Regions from separate parts of the Micromonospora cynarisoli genome, predicted to be linked through region 3. Evidence: riboswitches for the same ligand, from Rfam matches in the RefSeq annotation. Region 3 holds a riboswitch; each other region holds the start of a gene.
The links. Region 3 has a riboswitch for cobalamin ahead of Q2K16_RS08040 (ribonucleoside-diphosphate reductase subunit alpha). Riboswitches for the same ligand answer to the same signal wherever they lie in the genome.
Positions count from the first base shown of each region.

Region 1: linked by a shared signal. The riboswitch ahead of cobN (cobaltochelatase subunit CobN) and the one ahead of Q2K16_RS08040 (ribonucleoside-diphosphate reductase subunit alpha) in region 3 are both predicted to bind cobalamin.
Region 2: linked by a shared signal. The riboswitch ahead of metE (5-methyltetrahydropteroyltriglutamate--homocysteine S-methyltransferase) and the one ahead of Q2K16_RS08040 (ribonucleoside-diphosphate reductase subunit alpha) in region 3 are both predicted to bind cobalamin.

Region 1 covers NZ_CP130426.1:1,424,320-1,429,563, reverse strand. Annotated here, with positions in the region: gene Q2K16_RS06000 (sugar phosphate isomerase/epimerase family protein) at 1-748, shown strand, start outside; gene Q2K16_RS05995 (MFS transporter) at 1,123-2,364, shown strand; gene Q2K16_RS05990 (hypothetical protein) at 2,560-2,895, shown strand; cobalamin riboswitch at 3,111-3,240, shown strand; gene cobN (cobaltochelatase subunit CobN) at 3,548-5,244, shown strand, end outside.
Region 2 covers NZ_CP130426.1:304,031-309,274, reverse strand. Annotated here, with positions in the region: gene Q2K16_RS01105 (HAD-IIIC family phosphatase) at 1-1,043, shown strand, start outside; gene Q2K16_RS01100 (SAM-dependent methyltransferase) at 1,116-1,919, shown strand; cobalamin riboswitch at 1,976-2,188, shown strand; gene metE (5-methyltetrahydropteroyltriglutamate--homocysteine S-methyltransferase) at 2,303-4,540, shown strand; gene Q2K16_RS01090 (methyltransferase) at 4,677-5,244, opposite strand, start outside.
Region 3 covers NZ_CP130426.1:1,927,279-1,932,522, reverse strand. Annotated here, with positions in the region: gene Q2K16_RS08040 (ribonucleoside-diphosphate reductase subunit alpha) at 1-2,237, opposite strand, end outside; cobalamin riboswitch at 2,358-2,572, opposite strand; gene Q2K16_RS08035 (helix-turn-helix transcriptional regulator) at 2,600-3,487, opposite strand; gene Q2K16_RS08030 (oxidoreductase) at 3,615-4,517, shown strand; gene Q2K16_RS08025 (hypothetical protein) at 4,573-5,244, shown strand, end outside.

The DNA.
Region 1 (5,244 bases), 500 kb from region 3:
GGCGGCCGTCGCCGGCTGCGCGGCGGCCGGGGTGCCCGGCATCGGCCTGTGGCGGGAACCCGTCCAGGAGTACGGGCCCGACCGGGCCGCCAAGCTGGTCCGCGCCGCCGGGCTGACCGTCACCTCACTGTGCCGGGGCGGGTTCTTCACCACCCCCGACTGGTGGGACGAGAACCGGCGGGCCATCGAGGAGGCGGCCACCCTCGGCACCCGGGAGCTGGTGCTGGTCTCCGGTGGACTCCCACCGGGCAGCCGTGACGTCGACGGGGCCCGCCGGCAGGTCGCCGACGCCGTCGCCGCGCTCGTCGACGAGGCCACGGCAGCCGGGGTACGCCTCGCCATCGAACCGCTGCACCCGATGTTCAGCGCCGACCGGTGCGTCGTCGCCACCCTCGGCCAGGCCCTCGACATCGCCGAACGGTTCGACCCCGCCGTGGTCGGCGTGGTGGTGGACACCTACCACGTCTGGTGGGACGACACGGTGTACGCGCAGATCGCCCGGGCCGGCGGGAGGATCGCCGCGTTCCAGGCGGCGGACTGGGTGACCCCGCTGCCGGAGGGGGTGCTGCTCGGTCGGGCGCTGCCCGGCGAGGGCTGTGTGGAGCTGCGCCGGCTGCGCGAGGCGGTCGACGCCGCCGGGTACTCCGGGCCGGTCGAGGTCGAGGTGTTCCAGGCGGCGCTCTGGTCCCGCCCCGGCCCGGACATCCTCACCGCCACCATCGACGCCTACCTGGCCCACGTGTCCTGAGCGGACCGTGAGCGGGGACTGCTGCGGGATCCGGGCGGCCCGTCGTCGCGGGGGCCCGGTCGACCGCCGGGGTAGCGGGAGGGCAGGCACCCCAGCGGTGGACAGGCATACCGGTCGGTGGCACATCGCGCCCCACCGCAGGCCGGTGGCGGTGGGGAGGAGCCAGGGCTGGGCGAGCAGCAGGCTGGCCTCGCCGACCGGTGCCGCGCCATCGTCGTCCGGCCGTGCCGCTGCGGTAAGGAGCACATTGCGCTTGTGGCCGTGACGAAAGCGGTGTGAGATCAAGCGGTGGGACGTCGGGGTCGGCCGGGACACACCGGGCCGGGGGAACGGCCACACGGGAAAGTGACGCCACAGGAAGAGGACCGCGCGCCGTGAACACCGCGACCGAGAACCGAACCGTCCCGCCCGGTGTGGTACGGGCCGCCCGCAACGGTGTCGCGGTGGTCTTCGCCCTCAACGGCCTCGCCGTGGCCACCTGGTTCTCCCGGATCCCGGCGGTCCGCGACGCGCTCGGGCTCAGCGCCGGCCGGCTCGGACTGCTGCTACTGGCCATGTCCGGGGGCGCGGTGCTGGCGCTGACCACCGCCGGCCTGGTGACCCAGCGGCTCGGGCCGGCCCGCACCGTCGCCACCTCGACCGTGCTGGTGGCGGTCGGGCTGGTCGGGGTGGGTGTCGCCGCACCGCTCGGCTCGCTGCCCGGCGTCGCGGTCGGCCTGTTCGCCCTCGGCTACGGCTCCGGCACCTGCGACGTGGGGATGAACGTCGAGGGCGCGGCGGTGGAGAAACGGCTCGGCCGCACCATCCTGCCCCGCTTCCACGCCGCCTGGAGCCTCGGCTCGGTGGCCGGCGCCGGGCTCGGCGCGGGCGCGGCCCGGCTCGGCGTGCCGATCACCGTGCACCTGGCGGTGCTGGCGGCGGTGGTGCTCGGCGGCACCCTGCTGGGGGCGCGCAACTTCCTGCCCACCCCGGCCGCCTCGACCGCCGACGGCGCCGCGTCGACCCGCCGGGGTGGCCTGCTCGCGGCCTGGCGGGAGCCGCGCACCCTGCTCATCGGCGCGCTGGTGCTGGTCATGGCGTTCACCGAGGGCAGCGCCAACGACTGGCTGGCGGTCGCCTTCGTCGACGGCTACGGGGTCAGCGAGGCCGCCGGGGCCGCCGCCTTCGGGGTCTTCGTCGCCGGTATGACCATCGGCCGGACCGCCGGCACCGTGGCCATCGACCGTTGGGGCCGGGTGCCGGTGCTGATCGGCACGATCCTGCTGGCCGCCGCCGGCTCCCTGCTGGCGGTGCTGGCCGGCTCCGGGCCGCTCGCCGTCGTCGGCGTGGTCCTCTGGGGGCTCGGCGCGTCGCTCGGCTTCCCGGTCGGGATGAGCGCCGCCGCCGACGACGAGGAACGCGCCCCCGCCCGGGTCAGCGTCGTCGCGGTGCTCGGCTACACGTCGTTCCTGGCCAGCCCGCCGCTGCTCGGCCTGCTCGGCGACCACATCGGCATCCTGCACGCCCTGCTGGTGGTGCCGGTGCTGCTGATCCCCACCCTGGCGCTGGTGCCGGCGACCCGTCCGCCGGCCGGCACCGGCCCGCAGCACTCCGCCGGTCCGGTACCGGAAAACTGACAGGCGTCGGCCCCGCCGGTATCGGGTGCGCGGCCGTTCCCCGGTGCCGCCGCCGCGTTCTACGTCCCACCCCCGACGAACCGGCCGCCCTCGACCGGCGGTGAACGGGCCGCTCAGCCGGCTGTCACCGGGCTCGCAGCGCCCACCCAGGTGGGGGTGCTCCACTGGAGGGACGCCGAGGAGAGGAACGGGCAGATGGGCTGGTTCAGCCGGCGGCCCCGGGCCGACGAGGGCATCCCGACCAAGCTCGACCGGGAGGCCACCCGGGACGACCTGACCGCGTTGGCGGACTTCGTGGCCGCCCACCGGGGGGTGGAGTTCTATCTCGAACCCGAGACGACCGCCACCGACACCACGGTGGTGGCGATCGCGCACGACGGGGAGTGGATCCGCCGCCGCACCGGCTCCCCCCGTACGGCGGCGAAACTGGCCCACCGGCACGCGGTGCCCCTCTACGAGGCGGCGAAGACCGGATACCCGGAGCGGATGCGGGCCTGGAACCGGGCCCACCCCGAGCGTCGCCTCCGCTGACCCCTCAGCCCGACAGCGTCCGGGAGAGGTGTCCCGACCACCGGGCAACGGGCCGTCCGGACCAGCTCCGCGCCGGCCGGTGGGCGGACGCGGACCCTCTCGGGCGGGTGGCCGGCGGCCTCGCCACGGGGGTCGATCGGTGCCGTCGTGGGGCCGTTGGCCGCCGTTGACCTCGGGGTGAGGAGTGTGGCAGCATTCGCGGCCTGACGGCAGTGAAGGAAGTCGGTGCGACTCCGACGCGGTCCCGCCACTGTCACCGGGGAGCGATCCCCCCTCGTGGGTCACGACCGTGCGTGCACGGTTGGAAGGCCGGGGGTGAGCGTCGATCCGGGAGCCAGGATACTTCGGCCGTCGGAGAACCCCAGGGCGTGGACACCCGAGGAGGACCCCGATGACGCGCAGCGTCACTGCCGACCCGATGACGGTCGGTGATTCCCGCATCGCCGTCGAGCCCGCGCCGCCGCGTGCCCCCACCCCCTCCGCCGTCCCCGGCCGTCGTCGGGGCGGTCGGCCTGCCACGTACCGCTGACGGACGGTCCGGGTGCCCCGCCGTCGGCGGGGCGCGTCGTACCTCCGCCGCTGACCGACGTCCCTCCCGCCCCGCTCGGCCCGGCCCCGTCGTCGAGCCGGACGTCACTCTCCGGAGCTGAACGTGCGCATCCTGCTGCTGTCGACCGCCGACACCGATCTGCTCGCCGCCCGCGCCAGCGCCGCCGACTACCGCCTCGCCAACCCCACCCGGGTCGACGTGGCCGCCGTGCCGGCCCTGCTCGACGGGGTCGACCTGGCCGTCGTACGGCTGCTCGGCGGGCGGCAGGCGTGGCCGGACGGCCTCGCGGCGGTGCTCGGCTCCGGGGTCCCCACGATCGTGCTCGGCGGCGAGGCGGTGCCCGACGCGGAGCTGATGGCGGCCTCCACGGTGGCCTCCGGGGTGGCCACCGAAGCGCTGTCCTACCTGGTCGAAGGGGGTGCGGAGAACCTCGCCCAGCTCGCCCGGTTCCTGTCCGACACGGTCCTGCTCACCGGTGAGGGCTTCGACCCGCCCACCCCCACCCCGCCGTACGGCATCCTCGACCACCGCCGCCCGACCACCACGGTCGACCAGGCGGACCCGGCGGCCGGGCGGCAGGACGGCGGGCGGCCCACGGTGGGGATCGTGTTCTACCGGGCGCACGCGCTGGCCGGCAACACCGGTTTCGTGCAGACCCTGGCCGACGCGGTCGACGCGGCCGGCGGCGAGCCGCTGCCGATCTTCTGCGGCTCGCTGCGCGGGCTCACCCCCGGCAACGGGCCGCTGGACCTCTTCGCCCGCTGCGACGCGCTCGTCGTCACCGTCCTCGCCGCCGGGGGGACGGTCGCCGCCGACGCCTCCGGCGGGGGAGACGAGGACGCCTGGGACGTCGGCGCGCTCGCCGCCCTCGACGTGCCGGTGATCCAGGCGCTCTGCCTGACCAGCACCCGGGAGCAGTGGGCGGCAAGCGACGCCGGGCTGTCCCCGCTGGACGCGGCCATGCAGGTGGCCATCCCCGAGTTCGACGGCCGGATCGTCACCGTGCCGTTCTCGTTCAAACGGATCGACGCCGACGGGCTGTCGGTCTACGCCGCCGACGCCGAGCGGGCCGCCCGGGTCGCCGGGATCGCCGTCCGGCAGGCCCGGCTGCGGCACCTGCCCAACTCCGGCAAGCGGGTGGCGATCGTGCTCAGCTCCTACCCGACGAAGCACTCCCGGGTCGGCAACGCCGTCGGCCTGGACACCCCCGCCTCGGCGGTCCGCCTGCTCGCCGCCCTCGCCGCCGACGGATACCACCTCGGCGACGCGCCACCGCCCACCGACGGGGACGCGCTGATCCACGCGCTGATCGCCGCCGGGGGCCACGACGTCGAGTGGCTCACCCCGGAACAGTTGGCCGCCGCCGAGGCCCGGGTGCCGGGGGAGACCTACCGGCGTTGGTTCGACCAGGTGCCGGTCGACCTGCGGGACCGGATGCGGGAACACTGGGGTGAGCCACCCGGCCAGCTCTACACCGACGACGGGGACATCGTCCTGGCCGGGCTGCGGTTCGGCAACGTCACCCTGCTGATCCAGCCGCCGCGCGGCTTCGGCGAGAACCCGATCGCCATCTACCACGACCCCGACCTGCCGCCCAGCCACCACTACCTCGCCGCGTACCGGTGGCTGGCCGCGCCGGTCGGCGACGGCGGCTTCGGCGCCGACGCGGTGGTGCACCTCGGCAAGCACGGCACCCTGGAATGGCTGCCCGGCAAGGGCCTCGGCCTGGCCGCCGACTGTGCCCCCGACGCCGTCCTCGGTGACCTGCCGCTGGTCTACCCGTTCATCGTCAACGACCC
Region 2 (5,244 bases), 1.6 Mb from region 3:
TGGACAACACGCTCTGGCGGGGCACCCTGGTGGAGGGCGACGACCTGCGGCTGCCCGACGAGGTGCGTGAGGTGATCACCATCCTGGACGCGCGGGGCATCCTGCAGTCGGTCGCCAGCAAGAACGACCACGACCTCGCGTGGCGGCAACTTGAGCGGTGGGATGTCGCGGAGTACTTCCTCCTGCCGGAGATCGGGTGGGGGCCGAAGTCCGAGTCGGTGCGTCGGATCGCCGACGGTCTGCGGTTCGCGCCCTCCGCCGTCGCCTTCGTCGACGACCAGCCCACCGAACGCGCCGAGGTCGCGTTCCACCTGCCCGAGGTGCGCTGCTACACCCACGAGGAGGTGCCCGGGCTGCCGCACCGGCCGGAGTTCACTCCAGCGGTGGTCACCGAGGACGCCCGGCAGCGACGCCGGATGTACCAGGCGAACGTCCGACGTACGGCCGTGCGACGCGACTTCGCGGGGCCGGATCAGGAGTTCCTCCGCTCGCTTGACCTCCAGCTGCGGATCGACCGGGCGACCGACCGGGACCTCGCCCGGGTCGAGGAGCTGACCCGGCGGACCAGTCAGATGAACGCGACGGGCGTGCACTATTCCGACGCGGTGCTGCGGCGGCTGCTCGACGATGCGGGCCACGAGGTTCTGGTGACCACCATGGCCGACCGGTTCGGTCCGCACGGGGCGGTCGGTGTCGTGCTGCTGGCGCGTCAGGAGGGCGTCTGGCAGGTGAAGCTCCTGGCCACGTCGTGTCGGGTGGTGCAGTTCGGGGCGGGGGCGGTGATCCTGAACTGGCTCGTGGACCGGGCCTTCGCGGCCGGCGTCCACCTGGTGGCCGACTTCCGTCCGACGGAGCGCAACCGGATGATGGAGATCGCCTACCGGTTCGCCGGTTTCACCACCGACCCCTGTGCCTGCACGACACTGTGTGACCGTCCGGACGAGCCGGACACCCAGCATCTGCATCTCGTGCCGACCCCCCGGGACGCGCCCGGCACGATCCGGGTCACCGCCACCGACCTGTTCCCGGCGGGTGGGCGCTGACCTGCCGGTGTGTGGACCGCCCCTGGGACCGGGCCGACCGATCCGATCGACAGTGAACACCGGAGGCCGTAGGTGACATCGACAGCAGACGACAACGCCACCCGGGTCGCGGAGATGTACGACGGGTTCGTCGGGGCGCAGATGCCGGCGAACCTGCACTTTGGCTACTGGTCGGACGACGACGACCAGGTCGACCTGATCGCCGCGTCCGAACGGCTCACCGGCCGGCTGATCGAGCGGCTGACGCCCGCGTCGGGTCAGCGCATCCTCGATCTGGGGTGCGGGGTGGGTGGGCCGGCGCTCGACCTGGCCCGCTCGTACGACGTGGAGGTCGTCGGCATCACGGTCAGCAACGGTCAGGTGGCGGAGGCCACGGCGCGGGCGCAGCGGGGTGGGTTGGCCGACCGGGTGCGTTTCGAGCTCGCCGATGCGATGGATCTGCCCTTCGACGACGCGTCGTTCGACGGTGCGTGGTTCTTCGAGTCGCTGCTGCACATGCCGGACAAGCAGCGGGCGTTGTCCGAGGCGGCTCGTGTGCTCAGGCCGGGCTCGCGGCTGGCCCTGGCCGACTGCTTCCGCCGGCCCGGTTACGACGAGCCGTCGGAGGTCGTCAACCTCGTCGACATCGACGACTACACACCGCTGCTGCGGGAGGCGGGGTTCACGGTGCTCGACATCCGGGACGTCACGGAGCACGTGGTCTTTCCTCCCCCGGCGCAGGAACAGCTTCGGGAGTACATCCGGCTGCACCCTGACATCGCGCGGCTGTACGGCACGAGCATCACCAGCTGGCTGTTCCGGGACGAGCCGGGTGCGCACGACCGTGGCCGGGGTGGATTTCCGGGGTACGTCCTGATCACGGCACAGTGTCGTTGACGGTGGCGGGTCCGGGGCGCTGTGCCGCGCCTCCCCGGCCGGCGGCGGCAGGGCGTAGGATCGCGGGCGGTGCTGGTTCGCCTCTCCCGTGCGCGGGTGGGGCGTCGTAAGAGGGAACCCGGTGGAAGACCGGGACTGCCCCGCAGCGGTGAGTGGGAACGACCGCCGTCAACGAAGCACTGGACCGCACGGTCTGGGAAGCGACGGCCAGTAGGCGACCCTGTGTCACGCCCACGAGTCCGAAGACCTGCCAGCGCTGCGCGTACCGCCGGTACGCGCCGTCGGCGGCCTCTCGGGAGGGCCAGGGCGGAATGCCGGTTACGCCGTGGCGTATCCGTCTTCCTCTCGGGTGGTCGCCGGACACCGCGAGGGAAGGACCACCTGTGACCACCTCATTCGGGCAGAGCACCGTGCTCGGCTATCCCCGTATCGGCGCCCACCGCGAGTGGAAGAAGGCCGTCGAGGCGTACTGGGCCGGCACGCTGGACGGCACCGGCCTGGAGGACGTCGCGGCCGGGCTGCGGGCCGAGGTGTGGCGGACGCTGCGCGACGCCCGGCTCGACGCGATCCCGTCCAACACGTTCTCCTACTACGACCACATGCTCGACACCGCCGTCGCAGTGGGGGCGGTCCCCCGCCGATTCGCCCGGCTCGACCTCGGTCAACTCGACACCTACTTCGCCATGGCCCGTGGTGTCGATGCCGCGCCCGCGTTGGAACTCACCAAGTGGTTCGACACCAACTACCACTACCTGGTGCCGGAGATCGACCCCGACACCGTGTTCGCGGCGGATCCGGCAAAGGCGCTGGACGAGTACGCGCAGGCACGGGAGCTGGGCATCACCACCCGGCCGGTGCTGGTGGGGCCGGCCACCTTCCTGCTGCTGGCCAAGGGCGACGATCCGTTCGCCCGGCTCGACGACCTGGTTGACACGTACGCCAGGATCCTCACCGCCCTGGCCGACGCGGGTGTGGCCTGGGTCCAACTGGACGAGCCCGCCTATGTCGCGGACCGCAGCCCGGCTGAGATCGACGGTCTGCGGCACGCCTACCGGCGTCTCGGGGAGCTGCCCCACCGTCCCCGGATCTTCGTCGCCACCTACTTCGGTGACCTCGGCGACGCGCTGCCGGCGCTGCTGGACACCCCGGTCGAGGCGATCGGCCTGGACCTGGTCGCCGGCCCGGGCAACCTGCGCCGGCTCGCCGCCGCCGGTCCCCTACACAACAAGACAGTCGTCGCCGGGCTGGTCGACGGGCGCAACATCTGGCGCACGGATCTGCGGGCGGCCGTCGCCGCCGGTGCCACGGTCGCCGGGCTGGCCGACCACGTGGCGGTGTCCACGTCCTGTTCGCTGCTGCACGTGCCGGTCGACCTGTCCGCCGAGACCCAGCTCGACCCGCAGTTGTCCGCGCGGCTCGCGTTCGCCAGGCAGAAGGTCGACGAGGTGGTCCTGCTCGGCCGGGCGCTGCGCGACGGCACCACCAGCATGCCGGCCCCGCTGCCGCCCATCCCGCCGGCGTGGCGGCACGACGACGTACGCGGCCGGTTGGCTGCGCTGCGCCCTACCGACCGGCACCGCGGCGACTACGCCGAGCGGGCCGCCCGCCAGCAGGAACGGCTGGGGCTGCCGGACCTGCCGACCACCACGATCGGTTCGTTCCCGCAGACCGCCGAGCTACGCCGGGCCCGTGCCGCGCACCGCGCCGGCACCCTCGACGACGCCGGCTACACGGAGCGGATGCGCGCCGAGGTGGAGCGGGTCGTCCGATTGCAGGAGCGGTTGGGTCTGGACGTGCTGGTGCACGGCGAGCCGGAACGCAACGACATGGTCCAGTACTTCGGGGAGCAGCTCGACGGTTTCGCCGCCACCACGCACGGCTGGGTGCAGTCCTACGGCTCCCGGTGCGTGCGTCCACCGATCATCCACGGGGACGTGGCCCGGCGGACGCCGATGACCGTCGCGTGGTCCACCTATGCCCAGTCGCTGACCGACCGTCCGGTCAAGGGCATGCTCACCGGGCCGGTCACCATCCTGGCCTGGTCGTTCGTCCGTACCGATCAGCCGTTGGCCGACACCGCCGACCAGGTGGCGCTCGCGCTGCGCGACGAGTGTCACGATCTGGAGGCTGCCGGTATCCGGATCATCCAGGTCGACGAACCTGCCCTCCGGGAGACCCTGCCGCTGCGTCGGGCCGACCAGAAGGCGTACCTGGAGTGGGCGGTCGGCGCGTTCCGCCTGGCTACCGGCGGTGTCGCCGACGACACCCAGATTCACACCCACCTGTGCTACAGCGAGTTCGGTGAGGTGATCACGGCAATCGACGCGCTCGACGCCGATGTCACCAGCATCGAGGCGTCCCGGTCGAAGATGGAGGTTCTGGACGACCTGGCCGCGATCGGTTACCGCCGGGGCGTCGGCCCGGGGGTGTGGGACATCCACTCGCCCCGCATCCCACCGCACCACGAGGTGGTTGACGCGCTCCGTCGGGCCGTCGCGGTCGTGCCCGCCCGACGGCTGTGGGTCAACCCGGACTGTGGTCTGAAGACCCGCACCTATGCCGAGGTCGAGGCGTCCCTCCGGCATCTCGTCGCGGCTGCCGCCGAGGTCCGCGGAAGCTGATCGGACTGTTCCGGGCGGATCCACGGTCCGCCCGGAACAGCTCGTCACCCGGCGGGCCGGGTTCTCCGGCCCGCCGGGTGACGAGGCCGGCGTCCGGGGGGAGCGGCTGGGTCGAGGTCGGTCCCACCTCGGCCGCTCAGTGCGGTCGGCCCTCGATGATCGACAGCCAGCCCGGCTCCGGTTTGGCGATGACCCGGGTCAGCCGGAGGCCGGCCGCCTCGAACAGGGCGGCGAACTGCGCCCTGGTTCTCTCCCGGCCGGTGAACGAGGCCAGGATGACCAGGTCGATGCTCTTGCCCGGATGGGCGGCGTCGCCTTCGGGCAGGACGGTGTCCAGTGCCACCACCCGGCCGTTCGGGTTCATGGCCCGCCGGCAGTTGCGCAGGATGCGCACGCACCGCTCATCGTCCCAGTCGTGCAGGATGTACTGCAACGCGTAGACGTCCCCGCCGGCCGGCACCTCGTCGAAGAAGTCGCCGGGGACGGCCGTCCAGCGGTGATCGGCGCCCAACGCGGCGAGGTCGTGTCGGGCGACCACATGGTGCTGGTCGAACAGCACGCCGCGCCAGCCGGGGTGTCTCCTGAGCACCTCCAGCAGCAGGCGTCCCCGGCCGCCGCCGACGTCGACCAGCACCCCGGTGTCCGCGAAGTCGTAGGTGGTGGCGAACCCACGGCTCTCCAGCTGTGAGTACTGCGCCATCCCC
Region 3 (5,244 bases):
TTCAGCCCGGACTTCCAGGCGTGCAGGTACATCGAGGACAGCTTGCCGATGGTCGGCGCGCTGAGGAACAGGTTCAGCGACTGCGACTGGTCGATGTACGGCGCCCGCGCGGCGGCCAGGTCGATCAGCGCCCGCTGCGGCAGCTCCCACGCGGTACGGAACAACTCCCGCACCTCGGCGGGCAGGTCGACGATCCCCTGCACCGAACCCTCGGCCCGCTTGATCTGGTCGCGGATCTCCGACGTCCACAGCCCGCGCGCCTTCAGCTCCCGCACCAGGTACGTGTTGATCTGGAGGAACTCCCCGGACATGGTCTCGCGCTTGAACAGGTTGGACACCTGCGGCTCGATGCACTCGTAGCAGCCGGCGATCGACGCGATCGTGGCGGTCGGGGCGATCGCCACCAGCAGCGAATTGCGCAGGCCGTGCGCCGCGATCCGGGTGCGCAGCGCGGCCCACCGCGCGGTCTGGGTGGGTTCGACCCCCCACAGGTCCGGGTGCAGGTCACCCCGGGCCGCCCGGGTCTGCGCGTACGCCGGGTGCGCGCCGAACCGTTCGGCCAGACCGGTCGACGTCTCCAGGGCGGTCAGGAAGATCTCCTCCTGGACCCGGGTGGACAGCTCCCGGGCCCCGGCCGAGTCGAACGGCAGCCGCAGCGCGAACAACGCGTCCTGAAGCCCCATCAGCCCCAGCCCGACCGGCCGCCAGCGCGGGTTCGACGCCGCCGCCTGCTCGGCCGGGTAGTAGTTGATGTCGATCACCCGGTCCAGGAACACCACCGCCGTCCGGACCGTCTCGCGCAGCCTGTCCCAGTCGACGCCGTCGTCGGTGAGGTGCGCGCCCAGGTTGACCGAGCCGAGGTTGCACACCGCCGTCTCGGTGTCGCTGTTCACCTCCAGGATCTCGGTGCACAGGTTGGACAGGTGGATCGTGTTGCCCGGCACGCCCGTCTGGTTGGACAGCCGGTTCGCCGGGTCCTTGAACGTCATCCACCCGTTGCCGGTCTGCGCCAGGGTGCGCATCATCCGCCCGTACAGGTCCCGGGCCCTGACCGTGCGGACCGCCTTCTTCTCGGCGACCCGGTACGCCGCGTCGAACTCCTCGCCGTACAGGTCGGGCAGTTCGGGGGCGTCCGACGGGTCGATCAGTGACCACTCGCCGTCGGCCTCGACCCGGCGCATGAACTCGTCGGGGATCCAGTTGGCCAGGTTGAGGTTGTGGGTCCGCCGGGCCTCCTCGCCGGTGTTGTCCCGCAGTTCCAGGAACTCCTCGATGTCCGGGTGCCAGGGTTCCAGGTAGACGCAGGCCGCCCCCTTGCGCCGGCCGCCCTGGTTGACCGCCGCCACCCCGGCGTCGAGGGTCTTCAGGAACGGCACGATCCCGTTCGACCGGCCGTTGGTGCCCCGGATCAGCGCGCCCCGGCCGCGCACCCGCGACCAGGAGATGCCGATGCCGCCGGAGAACTTCGACAGCTTCGCCACCTGGTGGTAGCGCTCGTAGATCGAGTCCAGTTCGTCGCGCGGCGAGTCGACCAGGAAACACGAGGACATCTGGGTGTGCCGGGTGCCCGAGTTGAACAACGTCGGGGAACTCGGCAGGTAGGCAAGCGACGACATCAGCCGGTAGAACCCGACCGCCTCGTCGGGTGTGGTGGACAGCCCGCAGGCCACCCGCAGCAGCCAGTACTGCGGCGTCTCCACCACCAGCCGCGACTGCGGGTGCCGCAGCAGGTAACGGTCGGCCACCGTACGCAACCCGAAGTACTCGAACCGCAGGTCACCGGCCGGGTCGACGGCGTCGTCGAGCTGCCGGGCGTGCCGGGCCACGAACGCGGCGGTGTCGTCGGCGATCAGGCCGAGGCCGTGGGCGTACCGGATGGACTCGCTGAAGGAGGTGACCTCCTGCCCGCGTACCTCCTCGTCCACGTACGCGGCCAGCAGCCGGGCCGCCAGCCGGGAGTACTGCGGTTCCGTGCCGATCAGCTCCGCCGCCGTCTGGATCGACAGCTTGTCCAGCTCGGCGGTGGTCGCCCCGTCGTAGAGGCCGCTGATCGTTTTGGTGGCGACCCGCAGCGGGTCGACCTCGTCCAGGTCGGTGGCCCACCGGGCGACGGCCGTGACGATCCGGTTGACGTCCACCGGTTCGGTGTCGCCGTCGCGCTTGCGTACCCGCATCGCCGGCCGGCGTGGCTCCGCGCCGTCGACGTCGGACGGTGGGCTCTGCGCTATGTTCGTCATGACCTCTCCTCGCTGTCACCGATGGCCGTCGGACGCGGGAGAACGCCAACGGGCACGGCACGGCGGCCGGCCCGGGTGCTGGCGTCGGTCGTCCCGCGCGACCTCCGACCGCCGCGCGCAGCAGCGCACGGCGCACTGGCAGGTCTTCGGACTCGCGGGCGTGACCGGGTACCGGTCGCCTACTGGCCGTCGCTTCCCGGACCTCGTGGTCCAGTGCTCGATGACGGCTGTCGTTCCCACTTACCGCTGCGGGGCAGTCCCGGATTTCCACCGGGTTCCCTGTTGCCTCGACCGGACCACGGGGCCCGGTCGAACCAGCTGCGTGGCACACCATATATGGCGTGGATGGGGGAGAGGCAACACTAGATGTCGCGTCGGCGTGTCGGATAACTCTCATCCGACCGGCCGGTTGCCCGCAGTGACGTCAGCAGCCGCAGCGCGTCGGCGTCGGCGCTGCCCGGCTCGGCGGTGAAGACGAGCATGACCGGGCCGGGATTGCCCGGCAGTGGGTAGGTGTCCCAGTCCAGGACGATGTCACCGACCTCGGGGACCTGGAAGGTCTTGGTGCCGTTGACCGACCCGCGCACGTCGTGCCGGGACCACAGCCGGCGGAACTCGGCGCTGCGGATGCTCAGCTCGCCGACGACGGCGGTGGCCCGGGGGTGGGTGGGGTCCGTGGCGACGGCGGCGCGCATCATGCCGATGTAGTCCATGGCCTGCTGCTCCCAGGCCGCGCAGCGCCGCAGCGGGGTCGCCGCCTCGTCGAACATCAGCAGCAGCATGTTGAGCCGGTCCGGCGGGTAGCCGGCCGGGTCGCCGAGCAGCGCCACCGCCCACGTGTTCCAGGCGAGCAGGTCCAGGTGGCGGCCGAGCACCACCGCCGGGGTGTCCATCACCCGCAGCAGCCGCCTGGTGCTCTCCGGCACCCGCTCCGGGCCGTGGTCGACCCGGGCGGGCACCGGCCGGCGGGCGGCGCGGGCCAGGGCGAACAGGTGCCGGCGTTCCTCGTCGTCGAGGCCGAGCGCCGCGGCGAGCCCGTCCAGCACGTCGTCGGACGGGCGTACCTCCCGGCCCTGCTCCATCCGCTGGTAGTAGTCAGTGCTCAACCCGGCCAGCAGCGCCAGCTCCTCGCGGCGCAGCCCGGTGACCCGGCGTCGCCCGCCCGGCTCCAGGCCGACGTCGCGGGGGTGCAGCCGGCCGCGCCGGGCACGCAGGAAGTCACCGAGTTCACGGGCGTACGGGTGGGTCATGTCGCCAGTGTGGCGCGGCCCGGACCGGCGCGGGTAGGTCTGCCGGACCTAGGCAACCGGGTACGACCGGTGCCGCCCGGCCGGCCCCTAGCGTCGGCGGTCCCACCCGACCGTCAGGGAGCAGCAGATGACCTGGACCACCGACCACATCCCCGACCAGCACGGCCGCACCGCCGTCGTGACCGGTGCGAACTCCGGCCTCGGCCTGGTCACCGCCACCGCCCTGGCCCGCCGGGGGGCGCGGGTCGTGCTCGCCGTGCGCGACACCGCCGCCGGCCGGCGGGCCGCCCGCCACATCGGCGGCGACGTCGAGGTACGCGAACTCGACCTCGCCTCCCTCGCCTCGGTACGGGAGTTCGCGGCATCGCTGGCCGCCGACCGCCCGGTGCTCGACCTGCTGGTGAACAACGCCGGTGCGGTGTTGCTCGGCCCGCGCCGGACCAGCGTCGACGGCCACGAACTGCACCTCGCCACCAACCTGCTGGGGCACTTCGCGCTGACCGGTCTGCTGCTGGGCAACCTGGCTGCGGCGCGGGCGGCCCGGGTGGTCAGCCTCAGCTCGATCACCCACCGCAACGCACACCTGGACTTCACCGACCTGATGGGCGAGCACGGCTACCGGGGCGCCGGCGCGTACGGCCGGTCCAAGCTCGCCACCACCGTCTTCGGCATCGAACTGGACCGCCGGCTGCGCGCCACCGGATCGCCGGTGCTCAGCGTGCTGGCCCATCCCGGTGTCACCCGCACCAACCTGACCCCCCGGGCCTGGTCCCACCAGGGCCGGCGCGGCCTGGTGATCGCCCGGCTCGGCCTGCTGGCCACCCAACCGGTCGAGCAGGGTGCGCTGCCCCAACTGCGCGCCGCCACCGACCCGCAGGTCCACGGCGGTCAGTTCTTCGGCCCGGCCCGGTTCTTCCAAACCCGGGGGCCGGTCACCGAGGTGCGGGCCAGCCGGGAGGCCACCGACCCCGCCGTCGGCCGGCGGCTGTGGACGGCGGCCGAGGAACTGACAGGCGTCCGCTATCTCTGACGCACGGCCGCATTAGCATGGCTGCGGTCGGTGACGGCGGTGGAGACGAGGCGACATGGGATGGCTCGGGCGGGTGCTGGGCGGCGGGGGCCGGCAGGTCCAGGACGATCCGGTCCGGCAGGCGGCGCTGTCGGCCGAGGTGCGGCAGCGCTTCGGCGCGCACCTGGCCGTCCGCCCGGCCGACCAGGTGGCGGCGATGGTCCGGCTGCTCGACGACGGCGACGGCCTGGCGGTGGCGGCGTCGATCGTCGGTGAGTTCGCCGACGCGGCCCACGCGGACCTGCTGGCCCAGACGGCGGAGCTGTACCGGCGTACCGGCCAGCGGTTCCCGGTGGACCGGCGCAACTACCGGCCACTGTGGCGCGAGGCCGGTGGCCGGCTGCACTGGCCGTTGTTCGCGCTGCCGGGCGGCCTGCACCCGTACGTGCACGTGGCCGCCGCCACCAGTGTCGTCGGCACCCGGGCGGCGCAGTTCGTCCGGGCCACCGACCCCCATCCGCTGCTCGCCCGCCTGTTCGAGGTGCTCGACCTCACCACCTGCGGCTGGGAGTACGGCCGGGTGCGGGTGGACCACGACGGGGCGTCGCTTGTCGGTCGGCTGATCTCGACCACCCGGGACGTCCGGGCGGCGATGAAGGAACCCCCGCCGCTGCCGCCGTCGGTGCGGGAACTCATGCGCACCAACCGGACGGTCGACGTCTTCGACCTCACCGGCGACCGGGTGGTC